DNA from 3 places in the Vibrio sp. 2433-A1 genome. Region 2 is predicted to be linked to each of the others. Evidence: predicted binding sites of a transcription regulator. Region 2 holds the regulator's gene; each other region holds the start of a gene.
What was found. Region 2 encodes CRP, which controls carbon source genes, mostly activating them, when cyclic AMP is high. Its sites were predicted from a motif close to TGTGANNNNNNTCACA; they were not measured.

Region 1 (7,361 bases), on a different contig from region 2:
GTTGGATATGGGCTTTGAAGACGCGATTGATACCATCATTGATGCAGCACCGGCTAAACGCCAAACCCTGCTGTTTAGTGCAACTTTCCCCGATAACATCGACTCTTTGGCTACCAAAGTGATGGTTAACCCAGAAATGATCAAGGTTGAATCAACGCACCAAAAAAGCACAATCGAACAGCGTTTCTTCAAACTGAATACCACAGAAGAGCGTGATGATGCACTAGAAGCTCTGCTACTTACCCATAAGCCAGAATCTTCAGTTGTGTTCTGCAACACTAAGAAAGAAGTACAAAACGTAACCGATGAATTAAGTCACCGCGGTTTTAGCGTGGTTGAGCTTCATGGTGATATGGAGCAACGCGAACGTGAACAAGCGCTGACAATGTTTGCCAATAAGAGTATCTCTGTTCTTGTGGCGACTGACGTAGCAGCTCGCGGTCTTGACGTTGATAACCTAGATGCTGTGTTTAACTTTGAGTTGTCACGTGACCCAGAAGTGCACGTACACCGTATTGGCCGTACTGGCCGAGCAGGTTCGAAAGGCGTAGCATTTAGCTTCTACAGTGAGAAAGAAGAATACCGTGTAGCGCGTATTGATGAATACATGGATATTGCAATCAATGCATCAGAGTTACCAGAGAAGCCAGTTGAGCGAGCTTTCTATCCAAAGATGCAGACGATTCAGATCCTTGGCGGAAAAAAGCAAAAGGTTCGCGCTGGTGATATTTTAGGTGCGCTAACTAAACAAGCGGGCTTAGACGGTAAGAAAATTGGTAAGATTACTATCCTAGCCATGGTTTCTTATGTCGCGGTTGAGCACGACATTGTTAAACCTGCGCTAAAGCAGCTACAAATGGGTAAAATGAAAGGACGTAACTTTAAAGCCCGTATAATGAAATAACCACTCGATTGTGTTTTTGAAAGTAAATCTGACAACATCTCTCGTTGTGTCTATTTAGAGGATTTTATGAAACAATTTTTTGTTGCTATGTTCATTTTGTTACTCACAGCCTGTCAAGGGAAGGACGATGCACAAGTTCAAGCCCCTGCATTTGCTTACGATACGATAAACAGCATGACCCTTGCAAATGATGCATTGCTAAAGAATGCACCAGATAAGGCTTGGGCATTTCATGGTGCAATAAATCAAGGCATACCTCGAGGTGATGCCGCGCCAAAGTGGTGGGCTGACGACATCCTTGATAAGACACTTACAGATTCAACGCCATGGTCAGCATTGACGGGGTGGTTTACGGTTTTTGAATCAGCGGATAACACAGCTGACAATGCTCAAATACATTATGGCGACTTCGAAATTTGGTTATTAAAAGGTAGCAACATTGAGTCGGCCTCATGGCAAAAGCTCAGTGTCGCACCTGTTACATGGGCTTCACATTACCAATCAGATATTATTACTAAGATCGATGATGCCTATCCAAATGGGGACTATTTTCAACTTAAGCAAGACCAAGTCTTACACGGCGGGACAGATATCATTGCTTTCGAAGGACAAAGTGTTCTTGGCATTTTTGTCAGAACTAAAGCATGGATTGAAAGTACTTCACCTAACGCTAAGCTATTAATGTCGATGGGTGTTGATTACTATCCGAATAGTTCTGTTTCTGTTCAAGGCGGGGATCTTAAAAACGCAAATTACCTTCCTGGTGCAGGAGGTAGCCGTTTTGTTTATCTTAGTCGAGAGCCTAAATGGATTTATATGGCCAATGTTGCAGATGATCAGTTGAAGATTGTCGACAAGTCTAGCCCTTTAGCACGTCGCGGAGGCCGTACCTATCTGACCAAAGCTGAGTGGTTGCATAACCTACCTAAAATTAACCAATAACCCGTTTGCTATAGCAGAATGATCGCCTTAATCGTAATGCGATCATTCTACTAAGCAATTTTGGCGTACTGACGTAAAAGATCAGTAAGTGTCGTTACCCATTCAAGCGCATTTTGCGGACTCTGCTTAAGGATAACCTCAACGTGGTTACAGTGGGTTTCTAATGGGATCGCACGTTCTAGGTGAAAAGAGACCGTGTAAAAGTGCCACAGTAATAGACGCTGCATACGCAAAATGTTTTGTTCTTTGTTCTCTGATTCACTGAACAAGGCCGGAAGTTCGCTGAGGGCAATTGCATTCATTCGAAGCATTGCATCAAACTGCGCTTCTTGCAGTTTATCTTCGTTTTCAGTTTCACTTTGCTCAAAAGTAAAAAGCTCCGCCATAGACTCTTCAGGAACAAGTCGATGAACCATACGAAGGCTAAGCTCTTCGAGTTCATCTCGAGGCATTACCGAGAGAGATTGATAAGTGTAATCGCGTTGCATTGTTTTTCTCAGTGATGATGAGTAGGGCAGGTATTCTAACGGCTCACAGGCAGATTGCTAGTAAAGATGCGTGTCAAAAAGGCAAAAAAAGCCCCGCAATTCGGCGGGGAAACTTTATTGTTGTGCTTGCTAGATTAGCCTATGACGTTGTTAGAGAACTTATTCTTGTCGTAAATCTCATCCATTAAAATTAGAAGCTATTGATAACTTAGCCACTAAATAATAAATATTTATTCACTTCCACTTAAAAAATGTGATATCGATTCAATAAAGCTCCCATCAAATTTTGCCAACAAATTTGTCAAGATGACGTTAAACAGAGGACTAGATTTAGTCATTTTGATTGAAAGATGAACGCTTGAACGTTTGCGTGAAAATATGTGATGAATATCTCACTTGCGGCGCTATACTTTGCGCCCGGTTGAGAGTAATCGCTCTACCAATACAAGCCGTCACACGGAATGGTGAATGACCCCACGGACAGGACCAGCTATTTATTCAATGCTTGTAGAGGTAAATTTAAATGAATCTGTTATTTGGCTTAATCGGTGTGGCATCTTTGCTGCTTTGCGCAGTGTTGCTATCAGAAAGTCGAAAATCAATTAACTGGAAAACAGTATCACGCGCTTTAATGCTTCAAGTAGGCTTTGCCGCGTTAGTCTTGTATTTTCCTTTAGGCCAAGCGGCTTTAACATCACTAAGTGGTGGTGTTTCTAGTCTATTGGGCTTCGCCGATGAAGGGATTAAATTCCTGTTTGGTGACTTAGCTAGCACTGGCTTCATTTTTGCGGTTCGCGTCCTTCCTATTATCATTTTCTTCAGTGCCCTTATTTCTGCTCTTTACTACCTCGGCATCATGCAAAAAGTTATCGAGTTTATCGGTGGCGGCATTCAAAAATTCTTAGGCACTAGTAAAGCAGAGTCGTTAGTTGCGACAGGTAACATCTTCCTTTCACAAGGTGAATCTCCACTTCTTGTTCGTCCTTTCCTTTCTCGAATGACTCGTTCTGAACTGTTTGCTGTAATGGCTGGTGGTATGGCATCGGTAGCGGGTAGCGTACTTGGTGGCTATGCGGGTTTAGGCGTAGAGCTAAAGTATCTAATTGCAGCAAGCTTCATGGCAGCACCAGGTAGTTTGATGATGGCTAAAATTATCGTACCTGAGCGCGACACACCAGTTGATCAATCAGATATCGAGATGGATCAAGCGCAAGAAAGCAATGTGATTGATGCACTGGCAAGTGGTGCGATGAACGGTATGAAAGTCGCGGTTGCGGTAGGTACTATGCTTATTGCTTTCGTGAGTGTTATCGCAATGGTTAACACTGGCCTGGAAAGCCTAGGTGAAGTAGCGGGCTTTAGCGGTATTACTCTGCAAGCACTATTCGGTTACCTGTTCTCGCCTTTAGCGTGGTTGATTGGTGTCCCTTCAAATGAAGTATTAATGGCTGGTTCATACATTGGTCAGAAGATCGTAATGAACGAGTTCGTTGCCTTTATCGACTTCGTTGACCATAAAGCGCTGCTATCTGAGCACACACAAGTTATCGTCACTTTCGCACTGTGTGGTTTTGCTAACATCGGTTCTATCGCAATTCAGCTTGGTTCTATCGGTGTGATTGCTCCAGAGCGTCGCTCCGAAGTTGCAAACCTAGGTATCAAAGCGGTCCTAGCGGGCACATTAGCTAACTTAATGAGTGCGTGTCTAGCGGGTATCTTTATCCTGCTTTAATCGATACTTAGCTTCTAAATCTAAAGCCCAGAGTGAATGCTCTGGGCTTTTTTATTTTAGGTTACGGTATTTCGAACTATTGGTTTCGAAGCTGCTCGGTGATGTAATCAATAAAGCCGCGCAGTCTGGCTGGCATGTATTTGGTCTGTGGGTATTGCATGGCAATTGCGCCGTGATAGTTACTTTTGATTGTCCAGTCTGACAAAACAGGTATCACTTGCTTTTGTGCGATGGCATCGGCAATCACAAAGTCATGGAAAATCCCAATTCCTAGCGCATTTTTTACACCAGTTAAGCGCATCTGAGAATGGTTCACTGCGTAGCGACCAGATACCGAAACTGAGTGATATTCATCATCCTTGAAGAAGTCCCATATATGGTCACGATCGTTTTCTGCCAGATACAAACAATCGTGGTGCTCTAACTCTGTTGGATGTTCGGGCATGCCTCTTTGAGCGATGTAATCCGGACTCGCGCAGAGTACTAGGTTAGTTTTACTGACTTCCTTAAGAACCAAGTTTTCATCCGGTTTATCGGTCAGCTTGAAGGCGACATCAATGCCATCACGAATAAGATCTATCTCCCCATCCGCAACACGCAGTTTCAACTGAATATCAGGGTATTGTCGTAAGAACGGCACAACGTGTGGCTGCAATACGGAGTTTAGAAATGCTTCAGGTGCCGCAATTGTTAGTGCCCCTGACATCTCTTCATGGGCTGATGTTGAAAGCTCAACTGCTTGTTTGGCCGCGTTTAGCATCACCATTGCTTGATCGTAAACTTGTTGGCCTGCGCGAGTGATAATCAGTTTACGAGTGGTACGTTCAAATAGCTTGACCGAGAGTGATGACTCAAGGCGAGTAACCAGTTTACTCAACGCAGAAGGTGTCACATTCAATTGCTTCGCCGCCGCGGTAAAGCTGCCTTCATCGACAATAAGAATGAAGCTCGCAAGATCAGGAAGTAGGGCGATGAGTTTGGTATTTTTCATAATCCATTTTGGTTAATTGTTTGTGAATAATGTTATCTTGAGATTGCGATCGCAGTTTATGGCTGCGCTGTACGATATGTTGAAAGCCTCGTAATAGTCAAAGGAGATGACTTATGCAGCAAGCCACAACGTTACTCGATCTATGGTCCATGCTTGAAAACATCTTATTTGCAACATTGGGTGTTTTTGCATTTTCTGTCATGACATTAATGCTTGAAAGTCGAGAGTGAAATCTTGTTCCCTCAATATGACTAGCCTTTGACGGGCGTACCATACCAAGTTTGGTCGCCCTTAGGTTTTTTCCCGCGCATCAGCCTCTAAGCTTACCCCATTCAAACATCAATAATAACAAGCTTATAAGCAGTAACCTGTGACTTTTGTCATTAAACGCTCTTATTTGTGCCTTCAGTTCACTAATGTTTTTCCACTCGGTGGGATAATGTAAACTACATGCTTGAATTACACTTAAGACATTAGATTTTGCTCTTCAGAACTTGTTTGTTACAGCAAGGCTGAAGACGGGAAGCAAGTGAAACGACTTGCTAACAATAACTAGGAAGGAATTTGCAATGTCTTCTGCATTCTACAACCAGATCCAACAACAAATCGAAGAAGTAAAGGCGGAAGGCCTTTACAAGTCTGAGCGCGTAATTACTTCTCAGCAGCAAGCCGCTGTTAAGATTTCAACAGGTGAAGAAGTATTGAACTTCTGTGCAAACAACTACCTCGGTTTAGCGAACCACCCTGAGCTTATCGAAGCAGGTAAAGCGGGTATGGAACAGCACGGCTTTGGTATGGCGTCTGTACGTTTCATCTGTGGTACTCAAGACATCCACAAAGAGCTAGAAGACAAGCTATCAACATTCCTAGGTAAAGAAGATACTATACTTTATACATCGTGCTTTGACGCGAACGCAGGCCTATTTGAAACAATCTTAGGCAAAGAAGATGCAATCATCTCTGACGCATTAAACCACGCTTCAATCATCGACGGTGTACGTCTATGTAAAGCAATGCGCTTCCGTTACTCGAACAACAACATGGAAGAGCTAGAGCAGCAACTTATCGCAGCGAAGGAAGCAGGTGCACGCCACATTCTTATCGTGACAGATGGTGTGTTCTCAATGGACGGCGTAGTTGCGAACCTTCCAGCTATCTGTGACCTAGCAGATAAGTATGGCGCATTGACAATGGTTGATGACTCGCACGCTGTTGGTTTTATGGGTAAAACTGGCGCTGGTACGCACGAATTCCATAACGTTGTAGACCGTATCGACATCATCACGGGTACGCTTGGTAAAGCAATGGGAGGCGCGTCAGGCGGTTACACGTCTGGTAAAGCAGAAGTGATTGACTGGCTACGTCAACGTTCTCGTCCATACCTCTTCTCGAACTCTGTTGCGCCTGCGATCGTAAACGCTTCAATCCGCGTTCTTGATTTACTTAAAGAGAGTGGTGAGCTTCGTGACCGTCTATGGGAAAACGCAGCACACTTCCGCGCTCGTATGGAAGACGCTGGTTTCACTATGGGTGGCGCAGACCACGCAATCATCCCAATCATGCTGGGTGATGCAAAAGTAGCCGCTGAGTTCGCTGAGCGTGCACTTGAGAAGGGCATCTACGTAGTGGGCTTCTCATTCCCAGTGGTACCAAAAGGTCAAGCACGTATCCGTACTCAGATGTCTGCAGCGCACTCGCGTGAGCAGCTAGACCGTGCGATCGACGCGTTCATCGCAGTTGGTAAAGACATGGGCATTATCTAATTTTCCCCACAGATGAAAATAGAAAACAAGAATTATTGATTCTCGCCCGAATGGTGGGCGAGATGAATTAGGTAACGATATGAAAATCAAAGCTCTTTCTAAGCTAAAGCCTGAAGAAGGCATCTGGATGACTGAGGTTGAGAAACCTGAAGTTGGCCACAACGACCTTCTAATCAAGATTAAGAAAACGGCGATCTGTGGTACAGACGTGCACATCTACAACTGGGACGAATGGTCACAAAAAACGATTCCTGTTCCTATGGTTGTTGGCCATGAGTACGTGGGTGAAGTTGTAGGCATGGGCCAAGAAGTTCGCGGCTTTAACATTGGCGATCGCGTATCAGGCGAAGGTCACATCACTTGTGGTCACTGTCGTAACTGTCGTGGCGGCCGTACTCACCTATGTCGTAACACAACAGGTGTGGGTGTAAACCGTACTGGTGCGTTCTCTGAATACCTTGTGATCCCTGCGTTCAACGCATTTAAGATCCCTGCTGAGATCTCTGATGATCTAGCGTCTATCTTTGACCCGTTTGGTAAC
Region 2 (7,361 bases):
CCTTGGTGTCTGTTTAGGTCATCAGGCGATTGCCCAAGTATTTGGTGGTGAAGTGGTGCGAGCGAGAGAGGTGATGCATGGTAAAACGTCGCCAATTGCTCACAGCGATCGCAGTGTGTTTGCTGGATTGAATAACCCTCTGACCGTGACACGTTATCACTCTCTAGTGGTGAAAAATGGCACGTTACCGGATTGTTTTGAGCTGACAGCTTGGACACAACTGGCAGATGGCAGCATGGATGAAATCATGGGTTATCAACACAAAACCCTGCCAATTGATGCGGTTCAGTTCCACCCTGAGTCGATTAAAACGGAGCAAGGTCATCAGATCCTTGCCAACTTTATTGCTCGAGCGTCGCTTTAAAACACTCAATTCCATTGGCTGCTATTCGGTTAAAGCCTGACTTAGATCACTTTTCTTAACATTTCCTTCATAATCCTTGTTGCGAATACTTTGTGAAAAAGTATGCGAAGGGTTTGTCACGTCTACTTCTCAGCCCTTATCGCGACTAAGATTAACCATAGCTTATCTTTAATATAAGAATATATTGCTTCATAAATGTGAAAGGGTAATGCATAAATACTCAAGGCTTATGAGTATCAAACTTCTTAGTGGTGATTAAAAAGAATAAACCACTATTGAAATGGTTAATTAAATGTAAATACAATGCCGTGGTTGCTTAAAAGCAAAACAATATCTTATTTCATTGAATCGGAGTAAGGACACCATATTCGCTATGCATGCGGTATTAAGAGGGAATGTGCAATGACTGTAGAAAATAAAGTAGAACGCGGTTTGTTTGATGAGGTGATGGTACCTTGTTACAACCCAATGGAAATGATTCCAGTAAAAGGCGAAGGCGCTCGAGTTTGGGACCAACAGGGGACTGAATATATCGACTTTGCTGGTGGTATTGCCGTGAGCTGCCTTGGTCATTGTCACCCTGCAATGGTGAATGCATTAACAGAACAAGGCCAGAAAATTTGGCACCTAAGTAACGTAATGACTAACGAACCGGCATTACGTTTAGCGAAAAAGCTGACTGATGTCTGTTTCGCTGAAAAAGTGTTCTTTGCAAACTCTGGCGCAGAAGCGAACGAAGCGGCACTTAAGCTAGCACGTCGTTACGCAGCTGACGAGTTTGGCCCAGAGAAATCAGAAATCATCGCATTTAAGCAAGGCTTCCACGGTCGTACTTTCTTTACAGTGACTGTTGGTGGTCAAGCGGCTTACTCAGACGGTTTCGGTCCTAAGCCGGGTGATGTCACTCACCTACCGTACAATGATGTGGAAGCGCTAAAAGCTCATATCTCAGATCGCACTTGTGCCATCATGATGGAGCCACTTCAAGGCGAAGGCGGCATCATCTCTCCAACGGACGAATTCGTACAGACAGTGCGTGAACTGTGTGACAAGCACAATGCACTACTGATTTTTGATGAAGTACAAACTGGTAACGGTCGTACTGGTCATTTCTACGCATACCAAGGCCTAGGTGTAACGCCAGACATCTTAAGCACTGCAAAATCACTTGGTGGTGGTTTCCCTATCGGCGCAATGCTCACGACAACTGCTCTTTCTAAGCACCTGAAAGTCGGTACACACGGCTCAACTTACGGCGGTAACCCACTGGCATGTGCAGTTGCAGAAGCTGTGGTTGATGTTGTTAGCGCACCAGAAACACTCGCCGGTGTTGCAGAGCGTGAAGCACTGTTCCGTGAAGGTTTGGCTAAACTTAACGACAAGTACAACATGTTTGCAGAAGTTCGTGGTAAAGGCCTATTACTAGGTGCTGCACTGAACGATGAGTGGCAAGGCCGAGCGCGTGACGTGCTGGTTGCTGCAGGCAAAGAAGGTTTAATGGTGTTGGTTGCGGGCACAAACGTTGTTCGTTTCACACCATCACTTGTGATTACTAAAGAAGAAATCGCAGAAGGTCTAGCGCGTCTAGATAAAGCTCTAGCAACGCTAGTTAAATAATAATTAAACAAACCGGGGGAGCTGTTTTCCATAGCTCTCCCAATACCAGTGCTATCGGTCATGTGTTCAGGTAGTTGCGCAGCAAAAACGAATAGATGACCGATAGCATTGGTATCCCGCATCAGGAGGGAGTATCGATGCTGGTTGTTCGCCCTATCGCAATGTCGGACTACGACGCGCTGCACACATGTGCGGTTGAGTCGGGTCATGGATTCACATCTCTACCGGTTAACGAAGAACTGTTAACTAACCGTATTACTCATTCAGAATATAGCTTCACAAAGCCAGAGGTTACAGAGCCTGGTGATGAAGGCTATCTGATGGTCGGCTTTGATAGTGAAACTGGTGAAGTTGCCGGTTGTACAGGTATCGAGGCTTCCATTGGTTGGGATGTACCTTTCTACTCATATCACATCAGTACCGTGGTGCATTCATCACCGAAATTGGGTGTGAATAACGTCGTTAAACTGCTGACGTTCGGCAACAACTACACAGGTTGTAGTGAGATTTGTACTCTGTTCTTGAGGCCGTCATTCCGTGGTGGCTTGAATGGCCGTCTTATGTCGAAGTGTCGTTTTTTGATGATGGCAGAGCATCCGCACCGCTTCTCGAAAACCGTGTTTGCTGAAATGCGTGGTGTATCAGATGCAGAAGGTAACTCACCATTCTGGCAGTGGCTGCAAGAGCACTTCTTCTCGATTGATTTTACGATGGCTGATTACCTAACTGGTATTGGTAAGAAAGGCTTCATCGCTGATTTAATGCCAAAACTGCCAATCTACATCAACTTGCTGAGTAAAGAAGCACAAGCGGTGATTGGTCAGGTACACGATAACACCAAGCCAGCGCTCCGCTTACTAGAAAAAGAAGGTTTTACTTGCCGCAACTACGTCGATATTTTTGATGGTGGTCCAACGGTTGAGTGTGATGTGCGAAATATTGAATCCGTGCGTCACTCTATCCGTGCCAAAGTGACGATCGCAGAGCATACCAGCTCGCAAGATTACCTAATTTCTAACACTTCGTTTGAAGATTTCCGTGCAACGGCAGCAAAAGCAGCCCATGACCATGAGTCAGAATCAGTGATTCTATCGCCTGAAGTCGCACAAGCACTGAAAGTAAACGAAGGCGACTATGTTCGCATGCTAGCTCAGTAACGCTGAGATTAAGAACAAATTTGAAGGAACAAGTTATGACACATTGGATTGCAGGTGAATGGGTGGCAGGTCAAGGTGAGTCAATGAACTCGCAAAGCCCATATAACAATGAGGTCATCTGGCAAGGTGAAAGTGCAACTCCAGAGCAAGTTGAGCAAGCGGTTTCAGCAGCACGCAGCGCGTTTGTAGGCTGGAAAAAAATGAGCTTTGCTGAGCGTGAAGCGATTGTGCTCGCATTTGCCGAGAAAGTAAAAGAGAACAGTGAGCAGATCGCTGAAATCATCGCCAAAGAAACCGGTAAACCGATTTGGGAAACGCGCACAGAAGCGGCGGCAATGGCAGGTAAGATTGCTATCTCGATTCGTGCTTACCATGACCGTACTGGTGAAGCGCAGCGTGAAGCCGCGGGCAACCAAATTGTGCTTCGCCACCGCCCGCTAGGTGTGATGGCGGTATTTGGTCCTTACAACTTCCCAGGTCACCTACCTAATGGCCACATTGTGCCGGCGCTACTTGCGGGTAACACGGTGGTATTTAAACCTTCAGAGCAAACACCGCTAACCGGTGAGTTTGCAATGAAACTGTGGGATCAAGTTGGTCTGCCTAAAGGCGTGATTAACCTAGTACAGGGTGCTAAAGAGACCGGTATCGCACTGGCTGATTCAAAAGGTCTGGACGGTGTCCTATTCACTGGTAGTGCAAATACTGGTCACATCCTTCACCGTCAGTTCGCTGGTCAGCCGGGTAAAATGCTGGCGCTTGAGATGGGCGGTAACAACCCGATGGTTATCTCTGAACACTATGGCGATGTGGATGCGACGGTGTACACCATTATTCAGTCTGCGTTTATCAGTGCCGGTCAGCGTTGTACATGTGCACGTCGTCTGTATGTTCCTGTTGGCGAGAAGGGCGACCTATTAGTTAGCAAGCTCGTTGAAGCAACCAATAAGATTCGTGTCGACCAGCCATTTGCAGAACCAGCACCATTTATGGGCCCACAGATTTCAAAAGCGGCGGCTGATTTCATTCTTGCGGCGCAAGCGAACCTGCAAAAGCTTGGGGGTGAGAGCCTGATTGAAGCGAAAGCGGGTCAAGCCGCGTTTGTTACTCCAGGTATCATTGACGTCACAGCGATCGCAGAGCTACCCGATGAAGAGTACTTTGGTCCATTGCTACAAGTGGTTCGTTACCAGGGGCTTGAGAAAGCGGTCGAGCTGGCCAACGATACACGCTTTGGTCTATCGGCAGGTCTAGTTTCTACCGATGACAGCGAATGGGAGTACTTTGTTGACCACATTCGTGCCGGCATCGTGAACCGTAACCGCCAGCTAACGGGCGCAAGTGGTGATGCACCATTTGGTGGCCCAGGTGCATCGGGTAACCTACGCCCAAGTGCGTACTACGCAGCTGATTACTGCGCTTATCCTATGGCATCAATGGAAGGTGGAGAAACTCTTCTTCCGGCAACATTGAGCCCAGGGCTAGAGCTGTAAAAAAACATTAGCTATAAAAACATTAGGTCAAAGAACCTAAGTTAGGAATTCCCTTCTTCCTCCCTGAGCAGGGAGGCTTTTAACGTCACAGGTTGAAGGCTATCAGACTGATTATCTGGACAAATCGGTCTGATAGCCTCTTTTATAACTTAACCAATAATAACGACTAACCCTATAACGTAAACAACCGTAAACAAGGAGGCGTTATGACGCCAGATGCTTTATTCCAATCGTTATGGAAAGACTATATTCAACGCTTGTGTCCCTCTGCTGAAAAAGTGCATCAACTACTGCAAGAAGATGAAGCGCTGATCAATGACCATATCGCGTTACGCACTTTCAATGTCGAGCCATTGGGTATTGCAACTTTAGCGCAGCCTTTCTTAGATGTTGGCTACAAACCTTGCGGTGACTATCTGTTTGAAAGTAAGAAGTTGGTCGCCAAGCACTTTGAGCACCCTGACCCGAAACAGCCAAAAGTGTTTATCAGTGAGCTAAAAGTGGAAGAGTGCTCTGAAGCATTGCAAGCTATCGTTGCAAAGCTTGTTGAGCAATTAGACACCAGTAAACTAAAAGGTCATGAGTTCTTGTCTGGCGGTCGCTTATGGGACTTAAGCTATGCTGATTTCCAAACACTGGCGACAGAGAGCGAGTATGCTTCTTGGTTAGCGGCGCACGGCTATGGTGCCAACCACTTTACTGTTAGCGTCAACCAACTGAATGCCTTTGAGGAAGTGGTTAGCGTCAATAATCACTTGCGTGATGCGGGTTTTACCATTAACGAGTTTGGTGGTGAAGTGAAAGGCTCTCCAGAGGTACTGTTAGAACAATCCTCAACCATGGCTGATAAAGTTGCGGTGCAGTTTAGTGAAGTGACTGAAATCATCCCAGGTGGCTTCTATGAGTTTGCTAAGCGTTACCCAATGCCGAATGGTGAACTTTACCCAGGGTTTGTTGCTGCATCTGCAGATAAAATTTTCGAAAGTACCAACGGCTAGTACTATTCGTCAGATAAAAAGAAAGCCACCGCGTAGGTGGCTTTTTTAATTCTTATTCGTTAATCGAAATTAACGAGTACCGTATACAACGATTGTCTTACCGTGAGCAGAGATTAGGTTCTGCTCTTCTAGCATTTTCAGGATACGACCAACGGTTTCACGAGAACAGCCAACGATTTGACCAATCTCTTGACGAGTGATCTTAATCTGCATGCCGTCTGGGTGAGTCATTGCGTCAGGTTGTTTCGCTAGGTTTAGTAGCGTCTGAGCAATGCGGCCCGTTACGTCTAGGAATGCTAGGTCACCCACTTTCTGGCTAGTCACTTGTAGGCGGCTTGCCATTTGCGCTGAAAGGCGCATTAGGATGTCTGGGTTAACTTGAATTAGTTGACGGAACTTCTTGAAAGAGATTTCTGCTACTTCACAAGGAGATTTAGCACGAACCCAAGCTGTACGTTCTTGATCTTCTTCGAATAGACCAAGCTCACCGATAAAGTCACCTTGGTTTAGGTAAGAAAGGATCATTTCCTTACCTTCTTCGTCCTTGATAAGAACCGCAACAGAGCCTTTAACGATGTAGTACAAAGTCTCTGCTTTTTCGCCCGCATGAATTAGCGTGCTTTTTGATGGGTACTTATGAATATGACAGTGTGAAAGGAACCACTCTAATGTTGGATCGGTTTGAGGTTTACCTAGAACCATAATATCTCACTTCCTCTGCAGGGTACGCTTGCCGCTTTCCATGTTTTAGCAAAGCCTTAAATAGGCCCACTAGGATAAGAGCACTTTACAAATGCTGCAAGCCATCTTGTGTTTCGGTAAGAAATAGTATCCTTTTTCGAAAACGATTTCTTGATTTTAATCGGGTCAATAGGTGTATTTACTACGCAAAACTGTGCACATGATCACGGTATGAAAAGTAATCGTGTTCTAGCCGTGAGTATTAGCCAATTTTTCCCGTTTCGATTAATTGTTGAAGAATAGGTCGTACGATTAATTCCATCGCAAAACTCATTTTACCGCCCGGTACAACGATGGTGTTGTGACGTGACATAAATGAACCATCAATCATGGCGAGTAGGTAAGGGTAATCAACATTCTTGATGCCGCGAAGGCGAATCACCACAAAACTCTCATCTAGGCTTGGAATGCCTTTGGCGTTAAGTGGGTTTGACGTATCGACTGTTGGAACACGCTGAAAGTTAATATGAGTACGAGAAAACTGTGGCGTAATGTAGTTCAGGTAGTCGTCCATGGAACGAACTATCGAATCCATCACCGCTTCACGTGAATGGCCTCTATCACGCGTGTCACGGACAAATTTCTGAATCCACTCAAGGTTAACGATCGGCACCATACCAATCAGGAAGTCGACATGTTGAGCGACATTAACGTCACCATCAACCACACCACCATGCAAACCTTCGTAGAATAGAACGTCTGAGTTTTCCGGTAGATCTTGCCAGGGGGTAAAGGTGCCCGGCATTTGATTGTAAGGGACGGCTTCGTCAAAAGTGTGTAGATAACGGCGTACTTGGCCTGTGCCTTCTTGACCGTACTGACGGAAGAACTCCGCTAGACCACCAAAGTCATTAGCTTGCGGGCCAAAATAGCTGATATGACGACCCTGCTCACGAGCTTTACGGATTTCGACATCCATTTCCGGGCGAGTGAAACGGTGAAAACTGTCTCCTTCAACCCAAGCTGGCTTAACGTTCATCATGTTGAACAT
Region 3 (7,361 bases), on a different contig from region 2:
CTCACTCTGCTAAGCCAGAAAACCGCGCGAAAGTAATGGGTATCATGGCTTCTGCTGCACTGACTTCGTTCCTAACAGGTATCACTGAGCCAATCGAATTCTCATTCCTATTCGTAGCTCCTGTACTTTACGGTATCCACGCTCTACTTGCGGGTTCTGCTTACGTTGTTGCTAACACTCTAGGCTTCGTACACGGCACTTCATTCTCACACGGTCTAATCGACTTCCTAGTTCTTTCTGGCCACGCTCAGAAGATGGGTCTGATGGTTGTGACGGGTCTTGTTTACGCTGCAATCTACTACGTAGTGTTCCGTACTGTAATCAAAGCTATGGACCTTAAAACTCCAGGCCGTGAAGATGAATCTGAAGAAGCAGTAGTGACTTCTGGTTCTGATATGGCAGGTGAGCTAGTTGCAGCATTCGGCGGCAAAGCAAACATCACAGGTCTAGACGCATGTATCACTCGTCTGCGTGTAGCAGTTGCAGATACTGAAGCTGTTGACCAAGACAGACTAAAACAACTAGGCGCAGCAGGCGTAGTCGTTGTAGCCGGTGGTGTTCAGGCTATCTTCGGTACTAAGTCTGACAACCTGAAAACAGAAATGGATGAGTGGATCCGTAACCACGGTTAATCTCTTTCTCATCTGATTGATAAAAAGGAGGCTTCGGCCTCCTTTTTTGTTTTTTGTTCATACAGAAGTGTCATACCTTAGAGAGACGAAGGAGTGAGTAGGGAACCTCTGTTTTTGAGCACCTGGCTTGAGAGAGCCCTAACTCGGTCGCCCCTTCCTCTTGAGGGTGACCGTTTCAATGGCTAAAATCTAGAGTTTGATATTGCAAACTCACTTTCTACACTGAGCTTCGCCTCAGTTTTCTCACTTTTTCCTGACATCCTTTTCCTACATATTTGGATAATTGTACGCTGTTTTATTTTGTGTATAGGAAAAGCCCAATATGAAAAACTCAGGTTTACTACTCGGTGCGGCGGTTTTGGTCACAGCGGTAAGCTCATCAGTGTATGCAGAGCAACTGCAGTCGAAAGACATCTCGGCAGGGCTAGCAATTGATCAGGGGCTCAGCGCAGTGTTAGAACTTGATAATACTTATCGCTTTACGCTCGGCAATGACGGTGCTGCGTTTGACTACATTCTGAAAAGAGGGCAATTTGATGCCAATACCCCAGTGTCTTGGTATGTCGGTGTTGGTGGTTGGAGTGAGTGGGACCACAAAGAGTTTGGTGCTCGTGTGCCGCTAGGGGTGAAGTGGGATATTAGCAAGGGTTGGGAGATGTATGGGCAGTTACACCCAGAGCTCAACCTATACACAGGACCTGAACTTCAAATAGGCGCTGCGCTAGGTATCAAATATTCATTCTAGCTAAGTTGCAAGTAACAAAGGGCCAACTGGTGTGGCCCTTGGTTATTCTTCATGACAATCGACTAAAAAGACCAAGTAAGTCCGAGGTTCGCTGCGAACTGATTCATCCAATCGGTCTTGAACTTAACCACACAAGAGCTATCGCCACCCGCGGGCAGATTACAAATGCCATTGGTTTCATTGTCGACCACAGTACCAAGCCAGCGCAATTGAGTATTAAGTGCTAGCGAGTCACTGAATTGATACTCAAAGCCACCAAATATACTGGCTGAGAATCCCCATTCATCCTTGACCCAGTCAGCATCGACATATGAAGCTCCTATACCTACTCCTAAGTAAGACTGCCATTTATCTTGCACGGGGTAATAGACGCTACTTTGAAAGTGTAGATAGTGGATCGAAGAGTCTAGATTAACGTTTTCCACCTCTGAACGTTGATTGGCGTAAAACAGCCCTATTCGTCCCTTGTCGACATCGGTCTCCAGCGATAGCGCATAGCTTTCTGAAGCCTCCAAATCGAGCTCATTCTGGTTCTGATCTTCGACGCTCCCTCCAAAGGTATAACCTAGCCAAGGGGACAAGTAAGTATCGGCCTGAACCAAAGGGCTAACACCTGCAATCAAGATCGGAAAAAATAATCGGGAGATGGTATTCATTTTTTGCCCCTTTCAGCGTTTTGAAAGCTAAGTGTGATGCTAACGCCATAATTCCGCACGAAAAATGCGTATTAATTGAAGATACCTCACATAGATGTTATTACTTTGTTAAACAACGAGGAGGTGTCTATGGAACACGATCTAAAATATGCCCTACTGATCACGGCTGCCGCTTTCGCAGTTATTCTTGGCTTTGCCTTGATTGCAGTAACAACTGTCTAGGAATGCCATGAAAAATTGCGGTGTCGTGACTAATACCGCTGTACAGTTTGATGCTGAACGACTAAAAAAATACACTGGCGGTAAAAATGCTCTGGTTGCACAAGGTGGTGGCCAACGGGGAATTTTTACTTCCGGTGTACTTGATGCCTTTCTTCTTGCCAACTTCGACCCTTTTCACTCCTTCTATGGCACTTCCGCCGGTGCGATGAATCTATGTGCATTCCTTTGTCGCCAGAATGGTATAGGACGCTCGTTTATTCTCGACCTCACGACTGATTCTGAGTTCTTTAACCTATTTCGTTATATTCGCCGTAAGCAATATATGGGCATGGACTGGGCACTAGAAAAAATTTGCGATTATCCGTATCGGTTAGATATTGATATGGGACGTAAGATTTTGTCTGGCCGAGAGGCGTATGCCGCAGTGACCGATACCAATCGTTTATCCGATCACTACCTACCGATGTTACAAGATGACTGGAGGCGAGTGCTTCTTGCCACTTGCGCTATTCCTCGGCTTTACCCTGAACCTATTTTGTTCCCTCATGGTGAATATGTTGATGGCGGTGTATCGGCATCAATTCCAGTGCAAGAAGCGTGGCGTAAAGAAGCGCGTTGCATTGTGGTGATAAGAACGGAAGGGGAAGACCTCATTACCAATTCTGAAGAGGTTAATCAAGAGCCTGCAGTAGAGTGGTTGCGTGACTCGTTTAATGTTATCCAAGGGCACTGGCAAGATAAACTGGGTCAGTGGAAACAAGACTGGAGTAGTTTTTTCAACGAGCAAGTGGAGCGCTCTCGTCTAGAGAAAAGTGAGCATACGCATCTTGAGTTACTCAATGGCGGTCGTTGGCTTTTCGGCGCCGATGATATTTATCGGTTGAGTCATCTTATTGGTGATAAGTTTGAGTCCGGATTAGCGGATATGCTGATGGTACATTATCAAACCTACTCATTAACGCAGGACTTTTTACACTCTCCGCCAGACGATTGCTTTATCATCCAAATCAAACCCGATCAACCGCTCAAATCAACGTCATTGATGAGTGAGAGGGAAGAGTTACTGCATGATTATCAAGTGGGATTAGATGCGGGTTTCCGTTTTGTGGAGTCGTTTTCGCAATGTATTGCCAAACCAACCTTTGAATTGAAATGAGGGGAGTAACATACCTCCCCACATCATTGGCCTTGAGTTAGGCAGCAACAATACGCATGCAGTTGGTTGAGCCAACAACATCCATCACGTCACCTTGGGTGATAATGACTAAGTCCCCTTCATCTAACAGGCCACGCTCCCTGAGTGTTCCGACCGCTGCTTGAGCTATCTCCAATCCCGTATCCCCTTTATCATCAAAGTAGACCGGGAACACACCACGGTAGAGTGCAGATAGGTTGAGTGTACGCTCGTTTCTTGACAGTGCAAAAATTGGTAGGCCAGAACTTAAGCGTGACATCATAAGGGCTGTTCGGCCTGATTCCGTCAGGGTAACAATGCCTTTGATGCCACGCATGTGGTTGGCAGCGAACATGGTAGACATTGCGATAGTCTCTTCACCGGTTTCAAACACCGAATCCATGCGGTAGCCAGAGCGGTTAATCGACGACATTTTCTCAGCACCGACACACACCTCCGCCATAGAGCGAACGGTTTCTAATGGGTATTTACCTGCAGCCGTTTCACCAGAGAGCATGACCGCATCGGTACCGTCGAGAACCGCGTTGGCGACGTCCATCACCTCAGCACGAGTCGGCATTGGGTTTTCCATCATCGACTCCATCATCTGAGTGGCAGTGATGACAGTACGGTTTAATGCACGCGCTCGGCGAATCAATTGTTTTTGAACTCCAATTAGTTCTGGGTCGCCAATTTCGACCCCTAAGTCCCCACGAGCCACCATAACGGCATCTGAGGCGAGAATGATGTCATCTATGCTTTCTTCAGTTTCGACGGTCTCAGCGCGTTCTACCTTCGCTACAAGGCGAGTTTGCAGCCCAGCGTCAGTGGCAAGTCTACGCGCGTATTTCATATCTTCGCCATTCCTTGGGAATGAAACGGCTAAATAATCGACTTTGATCTCTGCTGCTAACTTGATGTCGTTCTTATCTTTTTCTGTCAGAGCTTCCGCAGAGAGGCCGCCGCCTTTTTTATTGATGCCTTTATTGTTGGATAAAGGGCCACCTATGATCACTTTGGTTCGAACTTGAGTACCGCTCACAGCCATAACCTGAAGTTGAACACGGCCATCATCAAGTAGCAGCACATCGCCAGTGGAAACGTCGTTTGGCAGTTCTTTGTAGTCTAGGCCGACCGCGTCTTTATCACCTTGGCCTGCTGGCAAGCTGCTATCTAGAGTGAAAATATCCCCTACGTTGAGTTGCACTTTGCCATCTTTAAAGGTCGATACGCGAATCTTGGGTCCTTGGAGGTCACCTAAGATTGCGACATGAGTGCCGAGCTTGGCAGAAATGTTACGTACACGGGTTGCACGCTCACGGTGATCTTGTGCACTTCCATGTGAAAAGTTCATTCTTACAACGTTCACGCCAGCCTCTAAAATTGCTTCAAGTACGCCGGGTGCATCGGTAGAAGGTCCAAGAGTAGAAACAATTTTTGTTCTTCTTTGGATTGAGGTCATTCGGATCTCCTTGATCTAATTTTACCGCGAAGAAAACGATGCGGCTGATAAGTTGTTGTTCCCATCCCTAAATTTATAAGTATATACCTGCCGAGGAAGGGTGCTGATTATTTGCTCGTATTCTCATTTGAAAGGTGATGAAAAACATATTTATTAATGCAAAAAAACAAAAGATTAAATGTGATAAATACTTTGCTATTTGATTAGGTACACAAAGAATTATGTTTATACGTGACACTTGTCACGGCGATCTATCAAAGCTCTTCACAATTACTTCGCAAAGTAAAAAAATTACCAGGTTGTTGATATTCGGAGTGCTCTATGTACATGGCTCAACCTGGCCATATTGATCATATCAAGCAGGTCAATGCTGGCCGTGTATATAAACTCATTGATCAAAAAGGTCCAATTTCTCGAATCGATCTCTCTAAAAAGAGTGAGCTCGCACCTGCGAGTATTACCAAAATCACTCGTGAGCTTATCGAGGCCCACCTGATACACGAAACCACAGTCCAGGAAGCGACAAGTCGTGGGCGTCCTGCCGTTGGTCTACAGGTCAACAACGAAGGGTGGCAATTTCTTTCGATGCGTTTAGGGCGTGGCTACTTGACGATTGCATTGCATGAGTTGGGTGGTGATGTGCTAATCGATACTAAAATTGATATCCACGAAGTGGACCAAGAAGATGTTCTTGCGCGATTGCTGCATGAAATCGATGAGTTTTTTCAAACATACACTGAACAGTTAGATCGTGTTACGAGCATTGCGATTACGTTACCTGGCCTGGTCAATTCAGAGCAGGGTGTAGTGTTGCAGATGCCGCACTACAACGTAGAGAACCTGCCACTTGGCCCTGAAATTTACAAGGCGACTGGGTTGCCTGTTTTTATCGCCAATGACACGCGAGCTTGGGCACTAGCAGAAAAGCTTTTTGGCCATTCACAAGATAACGAAAACTCGGTGCTGATTTCCATTCACCATGGTTTAGGCGCAGGCATTGTGCTTGATGGTCGAGTGCTACAAGGGCGCCATGGCAATATCGGTGAGCTTGGTCATATCCAAATCGACCCTCAAGGAAAACTTTGTCATTGTGGCAATCGTGGCTGTCTTGAAACCGTTGCCAGTTCGCAAGCTATTCGTAGTGAAGTGACTGAACGAATTGCCCAAGGTGAAGACTCTTGCCTTGCGGACATTGAAGAAGTATCGGTTGAAGATATTTGTGAAGCGGCAGCGAACGGCGATCCACTTGCGGTTGATGTGATTGAGAAGCTCGGACGTTATCTAGGTTCTGCGATTGCCATCGTAATCAACTTATTTAACCCTGAGAAAGTGCTGATTGGCGGGGCAATTAACCAAGCCAAAGACGTTCTTTATCCGGCGATTCAAGCTTGTATTGAAGAGCAGAGTTTACCTGTCTATCACCAAGACCTCGAATTGATTGAGTCACGTTTCTATAAACAAGCAACCATGCCAGGCGCTGCGCTGATCAAACAAGCGCTGTATGATGGTCTATTGTTGATGAAAGTGATTGAAGGCTAAGATCACAGATACTAATCACTTACTGTTAAATCCTAAATAAACCCATATAATCTTGAGTGATGTATGGGTTTATTTTTATCTTAGCCTCTCAATAGGCTATTTTTACATTATCCACATTTGGCGAGAAGTAGTATGTCTGGAGTATTAAATACAGTTGATCAGCGAACCAACCTTGTAGGTGAGAACCGCTTGGAGCTGTTGTTATTCAGTTTGAACAGCAGACAGATTTTTGCCATCAACGTGTTCAAAGTGCGTGAAGTGATTAAGGTTCCACCCTTAACCAAAATGCCGGGTTCCCATCACCATATCACTGGTGTGGCGTCATTGCGTGGCGTTTCTGTCCCTGTGATTGATCTTCGAGCGGCGATTGGCTTTCCGGCATCGCGCTTAGAAAATCAAGAAGAGAATCTTATCATTACCGAGTACAACCGGACGGTGCAGGGCTTTTTGGTTGGCCAAGTTAGGAACATCGTCAATACCGCTTGGACGGAAATTCAACCGCCACCAAAAACGGCGGGTAGAGCGAACTATCTGACGGCAATCACTCACGTCAAAGATGGTGATGGGCAGAGTATCGTTGAGATTATCGACGTTGAAAAAGTACTGGCGCAAATTATTGATTACGATATTTCTATCTCTGAAGGTGTGCTTGATCAAGAGCTAGTCGATGAAATGGTTGGGCGTAATGTTCTGATTGTTGATGATTCGTCAACGGCGCGCTCTCAGGTTCGAGGGACGCTTTCTCAACTTGGCCTAAATATCATTGAATGTCGTGATGGCCTAGAAGCGCTCAACTTGCTTAAGTCATGGGCTGATGAAGGTAAGAACGTTGTTGAAGAACTGCTGTTGATGATTACCGATGCTGAAATGCCTGAGATGGATGGCTATAAGTTGACTCATGAGGTTCGTACCGATCCTCGTATGAAGGATC

Region 1: ACU01J_RS08585 (NupC/NupG family nucleoside CNT transporter) is a predicted target of CRP. The motif match lies at 2,714-2,729, and genes of this name have one in related genera.
Region 3: mlc (sugar metabolism global transcriptional regulator Mlc) is a predicted target of CRP. The motif match lies at 5,122-5,137, and genes of this name have one in related genera.

The regions. Positions count from the first base shown of each region.
Region 1 covers NZ_JBRESC010000006.1:193,571-200,931, forward strand. The annotation lists gene dbpA (ATP-dependent RNA helicase DbpA) at 1-904, shown strand, start outside; gene ACU01J_RS08575 (hypothetical protein) at 971-1,846, shown strand; gene ACU01J_RS08580 (exoribonuclease R) at 1,897-2,334, opposite strand; gene ACU01J_RS08585 (NupC/NupG family nucleoside CNT transporter) at 2,858-4,066, shown strand; gene ACU01J_RS08590 (LysR family transcriptional regulator) at 4,143-5,057, opposite strand; gene ACU01J_RS08595 (glycine C-acetyltransferase) at 5,627-6,820, shown strand; gene tdh (L-threonine 3-dehydrogenase) at 6,900-7,361, shown strand, end outside.
Region 2 covers NZ_JBRESC010000002.1:188,201-195,561, forward strand. The annotation lists gene ACU01J_RS03305 (aminodeoxychorismate/anthranilate synthase component II) at 1-364, shown strand, start outside; gene ACU01J_RS03310 (aspartate aminotransferase family protein) at 767-1,981, shown strand; gene astA (arginine N-succinyltransferase) at 2,119-3,138, shown strand; gene astD (succinylglutamate-semialdehyde dehydrogenase) at 3,174-4,631, shown strand; gene ACU01J_RS03325 (2-oxoadipate dioxygenase/decarboxylase family protein) at 4,838-5,629, shown strand; gene crp (cAMP-activated global transcriptional regulator CRP) at 5,699-6,331, opposite strand; gene ACU01J_RS03335 (phosphoribulokinase) at 6,573-7,361, opposite strand, start outside.
Region 3 covers NZ_JBRESC010000001.1:148,848-156,208, reverse strand. The annotation lists gene ptsG (PTS glucose transporter subunit IIBC) at 1-632, shown strand, start outside; gene ACU01J_RS00645 (hypothetical protein) at 955-1,377, shown strand; gene ACU01J_RS00640 (outer membrane protein) at 1,440-2,033, opposite strand; gene cydH (cytochrome bd-I oxidase subunit CydH) at 2,163-2,255, shown strand; gene ACU01J_RS00630 (patatin-like phospholipase family protein) at 2,263-3,411, shown strand; gene pyk (pyruvate kinase) at 3,449-4,891, opposite strand; gene mlc (sugar metabolism global transcriptional regulator Mlc) at 5,213-6,430, shown strand; gene ACU01J_RS00615 (chemotaxis protein CheV) at 6,563-7,361, shown strand, end outside.